DNA from 3 places in the Sulfitobacter sp. CB2047 genome. Region 1 is predicted to be linked to each of the others. Evidence: riboswitches for the same ligand, from Rfam matches in the RefSeq annotation. Region 1 holds a riboswitch; each other region holds the start of a gene.
The links. Region 1 has a riboswitch for cobalamin ahead of IV89_RS03755 (DUF1636 domain-containing protein). Riboswitches for the same ligand answer to the same signal wherever they lie in the genome.
Positions count from the first base shown of each region.

Region 2: it holds a riboswitch for cobalamin, as region 1 does, so the genes downstream of both, bluB (5,6-dimethylbenzimidazole synthase) here and IV89_RS03755 (DUF1636 domain-containing protein) in region 1, are expected to answer to the same signal.
Region 3: it holds a riboswitch for cobalamin, as region 1 does, so the genes downstream of both, IV89_RS11375 (ABC transporter substrate-binding protein) here and IV89_RS03755 (DUF1636 domain-containing protein) in region 1, are expected to answer to the same signal.

Region 1 is NZ_CP072613.1:799,557-802,828, forward strand. Features, by position in the region: gene cobN (cobaltochelatase subunit CobN) at 1-319, opposite strand, end outside; gene cobW (cobalamin biosynthesis protein CobW) at 326-1,360, opposite strand; gene IV89_RS03755 (DUF1636 domain-containing protein) at 1,357-1,737, opposite strand; cobalamin riboswitch at 1,831-2,049, opposite strand; gene IV89_RS03760 (cobyric acid synthase) at 2,217-3,272, shown strand, end outside.
Region 2 is NZ_CP072613.1:2,701,095-2,704,366, forward strand. Features, by position in the region: gene IV89_RS13285 (hypothetical protein) at 1-790, opposite strand, end outside; gene bluB (5,6-dimethylbenzimidazole synthase) at 1,029-1,709, opposite strand; cobalamin riboswitch at 1,759-1,937, opposite strand; gene IV89_RS13295 (hypothetical protein) at 1,974-2,735, opposite strand; gene IV89_RS13300 (BCCT family transporter) at 3,102-3,272, shown strand, end outside.
Region 3 is NZ_CP072613.1:2,289,151-2,292,422, forward strand. Features, by position in the region: gene IV89_RS11365 (SDR family oxidoreductase) at 1-420, shown strand, start outside; tRNA gene IV89_RS11370 (tRNA-Glu) at 605-679, shown strand; cobalamin riboswitch at 802-1,001, shown strand; gene IV89_RS11375 (ABC transporter substrate-binding protein) at 1,145-2,161, shown strand; gene IV89_RS11380 (iron ABC transporter permease) at 2,182-3,210, shown strand; gene IV89_RS11385 (ABC transporter ATP-binding protein) at 3,207-3,272, shown strand, end outside.

The sequences.
Region 1 (3,272 bases):
GCTTGCGCGCCATATCCTGCAAGGTCGCCAGCCCGTAAGGCCAATAGCTTTCGCCCCCGATCAGCCGCACCAATACCGCCTTGGCCCCTGCAAGGGTCTGTTCGGCATAGGTATCGACCGACAACGGATGTTTCAGCGCGACCAGATTGGCCAGCCGCAACGACGGCAAGCCCCCTTCCGCACGATGCCAGCCCGCCGCGAAAGCCCCCAGATCACTGTCCGAAAAGGACAGCACCACCAGATCCGCCGGCGTCTGCCCCAGGTCTTGGGGCAGATCGCTTTGGTCCAGTCCGTGGCTTTCGCGAAAGACGACATGCATGGCGGCTTAGCCCTCCAGCACCGCGCGGATCGCGGCTTCGTTCACGTGATCATGCTCTGCGATCACAACCAGCTGGCTGCGGCGCGGCATGTCCCCCCAAGGGCGGTCGAACTGGCTGCGCACGCGTTCGCCCACGGCCTGCACAAGCAGACGCATCGGTTTGTCCTGAACGGCGATATAGCCCTTGACGCGCAGGATTTTCTGCTCGCGCGCCAAGCGCAACACGGCGGCCTCAAGCGTGGCGACATCGGCGACTTCGCCCATGTCGATCACCACGCTTTCAAAGTCGTCATGTTCGTGATCGTCATGCCCGTCGTGGTGGCTGGGGCGCGCGTCGATGTCATCTTCGGCGGCGGCTTCCAGACCCAGCACAACGCGGGGGTCAATCACGCCTTCGGTCATCGGAATGATCGGCAGCTTGCGCGGCGCATGCGCCTCGATCACCTTGCGCGCAGCCTCGACGCCGTCGGGGCCTGCCAGATCGGCCTTGGACAGCAGCACGATGTCGGCGCAGGCGATCTGGTCTTCAAACACCTCGGACAAAGGCGTTTCGTGGTCCAGACTGTCATCGGCATCGCGCTGCGCGGCCACGGCCTCCAGATCGGGGGCGAACTGCCCGCTGACCACGGCTTCGGCATCGGCAAGCGTAATCACGCCGTCCACGGTGATGCGCGACCGGATCGCTGGCCAGTCAAACGCCTTGAGCAAAGGCTTTGGCAGCGCCAGCCCCGACGTCTCGATCAGGATGTGATCAGGCGTTTCAGGCAGGGCCATCAGCGCTTCGATGGTGGGGATAAAGTCATCGGCCACGGTGCAGCAGATACAGCCGTTTGCCAGCTCGACGATGTTCTCGGCGGGGCAATTGTCAATCGCGCAGGATTTCAGGATGTCGCCATCCACACCGGCGGTGCCGAATTCATTGACCAGCACGGCCAGACGCTTGGAGCCCGCGTTCTCCATCAGGTGACGGATAAAGGTGGTTTTGCCAGCGCCCAGAAAGCCGGTGATCACGGTAACGGGGATTTTGGTAAGGTTGGTCATTCGGTAGGCTCCTGTGGGGGAATGCGGGCGATGGATTGTTTGCGGAAGACCACGGGGCGTTCGCGCCAGGGCACCACGCCATCAGAGGTCTGGGCATAGGCAGAGACGCCCTTCACGATATCGGACAAATGCGCGTCCGTGTCGAGATCGCCGTACACATAGGTCCAGCGCGACGGCCCACCCGACAGGACCATCGAACAGCCCCGCGAACAGGCCGACAGACATTCGGCTCCGCGCAGCTGCACACCGTCGGGCAGATGCCCCGACAGCGCGTCAAACAGCTGTTGCCCGGGGCGCGGCGCGTCCTCGGCGGTGATCTGACCTGCGCGACAGGTGGTGCAGATGGTGACGGTGACCGGTTGATCCGTGGTGGTCATATCTTGCCTCATACGTCGATGGGCCAAGGGGGATCGCCAGCAGCGAACGACATGCGAACAGCGTTCTAGGCCAGTCGCGAAACACCCCGTTCGCCCGTTACAAACTATGCTGGCAGGTCTCCCGGCTTGCGGATCTAAGGCAGCTTGCCTTGCGAACCTTCACCTTCCCAGCCTGCGGGCCAGTGGTTGAAAGCTCTCTCCGGTCACGGTCGCGGGGGCGGCTGCGCTTGGCGCTGACCCAAGGCTGGATCAATGCGTATCGCGTTCCCTCTTCGCCTGTCTGGGACAGGAACCAACATACGCCCTGCATTGGTCATTTGCCCGCCCCTGTCAAGCTGCGCCTGTCATAACGCAGGGGCCAAACCCGCTTTGCGCCGATTTTCCCGATGGTGGCCAATGGGCAGGGGGCACCCGCGGATGCTTGACGGGATCACCGCAGGCTGACACCAAGGGCTGCACAAAAAACACGAGGTCCCGCCATGCCCACCCGCGCCATCATGATCCAGGGCACCGGATCGAATGTGGGGAAATCCATGCTGGTGGCGGGCCTGTGCCGCGCGGCCACGCGTCGGGGGCTTTCCGTCGCGCCGTTCAAGCCGCAGAACATGTCGAACAACGCCGCCGTCACCGAGGACGGCGGAGAGATCGGCCGCGCCCAAGCTCTGCAAGCGATCGCCTGCGGGCGGCCCCTCTCGGTGCATATGAACCCCATCCTGCTGAAGCCCGAAACCGACAGCGGATCGCAGGTGATCGTGCAGGGGCAGCGCCATAGCACCCTGCAAGCGCGTGACTTCAGCAAGGCCCGCGCAGGGCTGATGGCCCCCGTGCTCGAAAGCTTCGGAATCCTCGGGCAAAGCGTCGATCTGATCATCGTCGAAGGCGCCGGCAGCCCGGCAGAGGTAAACCTACGCCAGAACGACCTTGCCAATATGGGCTTTGCCCGCGCCGCAGGTGTACCCGTTGTCTTGGCCGGAGACATCAACCGTGGCGGCGTCATCGCCCAGATCGTGGGCACCCAAGTGGTGATGGACCCAAAGGACGCGGCGATGATCACCGGCTTTCTGGTCAACAAGTTCCGCGGCGATGTCAGCCTTTTTGACGACGGCTACCGCGAGATTGAACGCCGCACCGGCTGGACGGGGTTCGGCACATTGCCGTGGTTTGCCAACGCGCATCTGCTGCCCGCCGAAGACGCGGTGGACCTGTCGCGCGCCCCCTCCGACGGCGGGTTCCACATCGTCTGCCCCATGCTCTCGCGCATCTCGAACTTCGACGACCTCGACCCGCTGGCGGCGGAGGCTTCGGTGCGGCTGACCATGGTCCCCCCCGGCACGCCGCTGCCCGCGGACGCCGATCTGGTGATCCTGCCGGGCACGAAATCCACCCGCGGCGATCTGGCTTTCCTGCGCGCCCAAGGCTGGGACATCGACCTTTATGCCCATGTGCGGCGCGGCGGCGCGGTGCTGGGAATTTGCGGCGGCTACCAGATGCTGGGCCGGTTTATCGAGGATCCGCAGGGCTTCGAGGGGCCCGCG
Region 2 (3,272 bases), 1.4 Mb from region 1:
CAGCGGCTACAGCGTCTTCGACTTCCTGACGTGCTTCCTGCGCTTGGGTCACGATCTGGTCCACACGCTCTTTCGCCTGAGCCTGGGTCAGATCGGTGCGTGCGGCAACAGCGCCGGCAAGATAGGTCCGGTCTTCCTCGCTCACCTCACCCGTGCGGTAGATATTGGCAACGATGCTGGCGGTCTGCTCTGCCAGTTGCTCGGGATCGGCTGTCAACGGGTCGACCTGATTGGGGCGCAAAAGCTGGTTCGACAGGTAATCTGTCGGATCATTCTTGGCCTCATCCGGGATTGCAGCACCCGCCGCATCGGCCAGCCCGGAGGCAGCACCTCCCACGGCAGAGCCCGCAGCTTCGACGACCGTACCAGCCGCTTTGCCTGCACCCGCTGCGACGTTGCCCGCGGTATTGGCTGCAAAGCTCAGCGCGCTTGATAGCATCACGGCGGTGATCACAGACCCGAGGCCCCAAACAACCAGACCGTTGATCCCGTCACGAGCAGTGACTTCATCATCCGTAGCGCTTTCGACGCGGCGGCGCATGCGGCCCGCGATATAACCACCGGCCAGATAGGAGGCGACCAGCGTGATCACCATCCACAGCGCGGTCAGCACCAGTTCAAGCGTCGATGAATTGTCGGTTCCGTCCAGCGTGATCGACGACAGGCCAAGTGCCGCGCCGAAGGTGGTCAGCAAGAGGCCGATCGCCACAGCGACAACAGTGCCCGCGAAAATTGCGGGCCAGTCGACATAGGATCCATCGGCAGTTTTTTCAGTAAGTGTCGTGTTCATGTAAATGCCTCCCCGGCGTTTGATTACGCCAAGCCGACCAGCGACAGCACCGCCATAACCACGACCACAAGACCAACGAGATAAATGATACCGCCCATTTTGAATACTTCCTCTTTGCGTGCCAGACGCGGGATGCACTGGCTTCACAAAGGCAACGTCAGGGAACCGGCATAGTTCCGCTGACCGCGCAAAATACCCGCATTGCGGGAGATGACAACGTGAGCGGGACGGGCAGTGACTAAGGGTCGCCCTGCCACGTACCATCAAAGATCATCTCGTCCACGGGGAGCCGTTTGCTCCAGCCTTTCACCTCAAGTTCGGGCGTCTGGTAAAGCTCGTCCACGTGGCCCAGACAGAGGTAACCGACGATCTCTATCCGGTCGGGGATATTCAGCAGGTCACGCAGATCGGCATCGCGGAACACGCTGACCCAGCCCATCCCGATGCCCTCGGCGCGGGCGGCAAGCCAGAGGTTCTGGATCGCGCAGACGGTGCTGTAAAGATCCATGCTTTGATTATGGGTGCGCCCCAGCACGACCTTACCGCCACGGCTGCGGTCACAGGTCACGCAGATATTGACCGGTGCCTTGCGGATGCCTTCGAGCTTCAGCGACCTGTAGGTTGTCTGGCGGTCGCCCTCGAACATCTGGGCGGCTTCCTCGTTGGCGCGGTTGAAGGCTTGCCAGACCTGATCGCGTGCGGCCTGATCGCGGATGACGATGAAATTCCACGGCTGTGACAACCCGACTGACGGTGCGTGATGCGCGGCGGTCAGTATGCGGTGCAACACATCCTCGGCCAGTGGATCGGGCAAAAACTGATCGCGTACATCGCGGCGGGTAAAGATCGCCTTGTAGACGGCGTCGCGTTCAGCATCTGAAAAAGGCGCGGCGGGTGCCAGCGCAGAGGGTATCGGCATTGTTCAGTCCCCAACAATACGTTTAAGCGCCAATCCCGCTGTCCATGCGGGGCAAGCTGTACTGTCTGGCCGGTCTTCTGACTTAGGGTCGTCTGGTCCGCGCGCCTTCCCGGAATAGTCCAGTGGCCTATGCGCAAACCATCCCCATTACAGCGTTGGGCACGTGCCGGAGTTTCACCAGCTTCCCGATTCTTCCGCGAGGCGGACACCAGACCCGGCCATTGGGCCACGGCTGTCCGCCCGGAACAAGCCCTAACGCGGGGATCAGCCGCGTTTGGTTGCGAAAATCTTCTTCATTACGGCGTCGAACTCGTTCCACGAGATGACGGCCTTGTTGCCCGCATAGCCGTGATAATAGGACCGCCCGTTAGAGGTCGGGAAACCGGCCCAGATACGTGCGAGGTTTTCCATAAAGCGGTGGCGGCTGATCTTACCCTTCTTGAAGGAGTTAAACCCCGCATCGACCAAAAGGATATCGGCCAGCCCGTCCTGAACCGCCGAGGTAAAGCGGTCATTCTTGCTCAGGCCCGCCTGTCGCACCAGACTGCGCAGCGTGGATGGAATGAACTGGTATCGACCGATGGCATGCGGTTGGCCCGGCGTGCGGTCGATCCAGCGGTAGATCTCGCCGATGGTCATTTGCGTCGGACGCTGTGGCGGCAGCCGTTTGGCTCCGTATTGCACGGCGTCATAGCCCTTTGGGCCCGCCTCGGCCCAAGCGATGAGGCTTTTGAGGTCCGCGGCCGTGCTGACCCCGCTGAGCTCTTGGAAAGACCGGCTGCGGCTGCTCACGGTTTTGGACCGGACCTGCGCTTTGGGCTGGATCTTGTGGCGCAGCTTGATCTGACCCTGCCCTGCGGATTGCATGACGTTGAACGAGATGTCGCTTTGCATGGCAGAGCGCGCACCGGACAGGCTGAACCCTTCGGCGCTGACAGTGGTAGCGGCCAGAAGTGCCGCGGTTGCGATAATTGGTAGTGTGCAAGTAACTTTCATATCATCCCCCATGATGAAAAAATTTGTCATGGGACCATGGTGACCGCAGACGCCCGCGCTTTCATTTGCGCAAGCAGGTGGGTCGGGGCCATGGACGGATAGGCCGGCATATCTTTTGGGATAGGGCGCTATCCCGCGGTGCGGTTGCCCCCTCCGTTCAGACGGGCGTGGGCAGTGTGGCACGCGGAACCGCCCCGGTGTTTCACCCGAATCCAAAGAGGGGATTCGCGGTAAACCACGGAAAAAACGCATAGCCCGCGACCCGCAAACGGGGCGTCAAGCCCGCATCCGGGGGCTAAGCCATGATATTCATTTACTTAATTCCCGCGCAGCGGTGGTCGTTTTGTCGGAGTTGCGCTATGATTAGTCGCAAATACATAAAATGGAGAGCATCTAATGACAGATGAAACGTCGCCGGGTATCCCGACACCCGACGGGGCCGCTGCCGTAATCGACACGGATTACGAGATCGGCCAAGACAACAAAGAAGGCAGCGTGGGGCCCTTCGGCTTCGACATTCACAACCCGGTCTTCGCGATCTCGGGTGTGTGTATTGTTGCCTTTGTA
Region 3 (3,272 bases), 1.5 Mb from region 1:
AAGAATTATAGCGCCAACGCGGTCTACAGCCAAAGCAAGCTGGCGCAGATGATGTTCGCCTATGAGCTTCAGGACCGGCTGAAAGCCACCGACAGCCGCGTTGAGGTATACGTCTGTCACCCCGGCGCGTCGGCGACCTCGCTGATCAGCACAAGCGGCGGGCTTTTCACAAGGGTCACCTGGTGGATGATGAGCAAGACGCCAATGGTGCAATCCGCCGAAAAAGGCGCGTATCCCGAGGTTATGTGCGCGACCGAAGACGGGTTGGCACAGCGGGCGCTTTATGGCCCGACCGGATGGCTGCAAACCGGAGGGCCCGTTGGCAAAGGCACGCTGAACCCCCATGCCTACGACAAACCCGTGATGGAGAAACTCTGGACCGTCTCCGAAAAAGCGACGGGTTTTCACTGGGAAATCTAAGGGAAACGCGCGCCCGCATCCCGCGCGCGGCGCGCGTTTCACGCGACGATCCCCTCTCGCCATTCGCCCCTTGAAACACGGCACCAAGATCTGTGATTTTTTTGCCGTATTTCCCCGCTTTCTCATGCGGCTTGCACTTGCGCCCGCCGATGGCTTTGCCTAAAGAAGCGCTCACAAGTTAAGTGGCCCGTTCGTCTATCGGTTAGGACGTCAGGTTTTCAACCTGAAAAGAGGGGTTCGACTCCCCTACGGGCTGCCACTTGGTTTTCCATCCGTTTGTTATTTGCCTCTCGCCCGTTCTGCGGAACTGTGGCCTGCGTTATTTGCCTTTGCCCCGCGATGACGACCGCAAAAACGCAACTTGACGGGTGGGCGGACAACTGTCATCGAAACCGGGTCGGTTTCCTTCGGGAAATAATAGGGAATTCGCCATCCGCGCTTTGGTGTGGATGAACCGGAACTGCCCCCGCAACTGTAGACGGTGAGCTACCTCCATCATGCCACTGGGCCTCAAGGTCCGGGAAGGCGGGGACAGCCGCGATCCGTCAGTCAGGAGACCTGCCGACACTGAACCTGAAACACCGGGCGGGGTTGCTCGGGAGAGGATGATGATGGGACCGGATCTTACCACACGCGCAGACCAAAATGCGCCCGCGCGCCGTTTGGCTGGCCCCTTCTCTTTCTATTCAAAGACCCCGGCATCGGACCAACCGGAGCCCTTGATATGAAACCAGTTTTTTCCAGCCTGACCCTGATTGCGAGCCTTGCGGGCAGCACCGCGCTTGGCGCAGAGACAGACTATCCGCTGACCATCGACAACTGCGGCCACACGCTCAGCTTTGACGCGGCACCCCAGACCACCGTGACCATCGGACAATCCACGACAGAGATCCTGTATCTGCTGGGCCAGCAGGACCGGATCGCGGGAACCTCTGTCTGGTTCAGCCCCGTTTTGCCAGAGTTCAAAGAGACAAACGATGCGATTGAACGGCTGGCGGATAACGACCCCAGCTTTGAAAGCGTTTTGGGCAAACGCCCCGATCTGGTCACCGTGATGTATGAATGGCACGTCGGCCCCGAAGGTATGGTCGGCACCCGCGACAGCTTTCACGAGGTGGGCGTGCCGACCTATGTGATGCCCACCGATTGCGCGGCCAAGGATAACTCTGTCGGCGCGGACGGCACGCGATCTGAACTGTTCACGACCCAGCAGCTGTATACCAGCATCGAAGAGCTCGCCCGTATCTACAACGCGCAAGACGCCGGTGCCACGCTGCTGGCAGACCTGCAATCGCGCGAGGCAAAGGCGGTCGAGAAAGCCAAATCGCTGAACCTGCCCCAAGGCACCTCGGCGCTGTTCTGGTTCTCGTCCTCCGAGATGGCGGCGGACCCTTATGTGGCAGGTCAACAGGGTGTGCCCGCCTATATGATGGACAAGCTTGGCGTTGAAAACGTCGTGACCTCGGCCGAGGAATGGCCGCTGGTCGGATGGGAGACTCTGGCGAAATCCGACCCGACCTTCATCGTGCTCGCCAAAATGGACCGTCGCCGCTTCCCTGCGGATGACATCGAGAAAAAGCGCACCTTCCTGATGAACGACCCCGTCGCCCGCGAGATGACCGCGGTGAAAGAGGGCCGCATCATCACCATGGACGCCCATGCGATGGACCCGACCGTGCGTGCGATCTATGCGCTGGAAACGATGGCTGACGCGCTGTCCGGTTTCGATCTGGCCGAATGACCGCAATCGACCGCTCTGTGATGCGCAGGCCGCAGTGGCACTGGTGGGTGATCATCCCGCCGGTGCTGCTGGCCGCACTGCTGTTTGGTGCGGCCATCGGCGAGGTCTCTATCCCGCCGCTGGTGGTGCTGAAGGTGCTGGCCAACAAGGCGCTGAACGCGGGCTATGCGGTCGACAAAATTGACGAAGGCATCGTGTGGAACTACCGCATGGCGCGGGCCGTGGTGGCGATGTGCTGTGGCGCCGGTCTGGCGCTGTCGGGCGTCGTGTTGCAAGCACTGCTGCGCAATGCGCTGGCGGATCCCTATCTGCTGGGCATCTCTGCGGGGGCGTCCACGGGCGCTGTTGCGGTGACCATCCTCGGGCTGGGGGGTGGTGCCATCTCGCTGTCTATCGGTGCGTTCAGCGGGGCGCTGGTGGCTTTCGCTTTTGTCGCCTTGCTGGCGCAGGCGGCAGGGGGCGGTGTGGGCCTGCGGGCCGCGGGCGTGATCGTGCTGGCCGGTATCGCGGGCAGCCAGATGTTCAACGCCCTGACCGCGCTGATGATCACGAAATCGGCCAATGCCGAACAGGCCCGTGCTATCATGTTCTGGCTTTTGGGGAATATGTCGGGCGTGCGCTGGCCCGATGTACTGAGCGCCCTGCCCGCGGCGATGATCGGTCTGCTGGCCTGTCTGTGGCACGCCCGCGCGCTGGATGCCTTTACCTTCGGCAGCGACAGCGCCGCGTCCTTGGGCATTCCGGTGCGCCGCGTGCAGCTGCTGCTGATCGGCACGGCGGCGCTGGTCACGGCGGTGATGGTGTCGGTGGTGGGGGCGATCGGCTTTGTCGGGCTGGTGATTCCCCATGCCATGCGCATCGTCGTAGGGCATCGTCACGCGATCCTTGTGCCAGCTTCCGCACTGGCGGGGGCGGTGTTTCTGGTCTTTGCCGATGTGGTTTCGCGAGTGATTGTACCGGGCCAAGTGCTGCCCATCGGCGTGGTGACCGCTTTGGTCGGCGCGCCCGTCTTTGCACTGATCCTGATTGGCAAAAGGACGTCGCCATGATTCTGTCCTGTCACGAACTGGGCTGGCGGGTGCGCAACCGCGCCATCGTCAACGACGTGTCC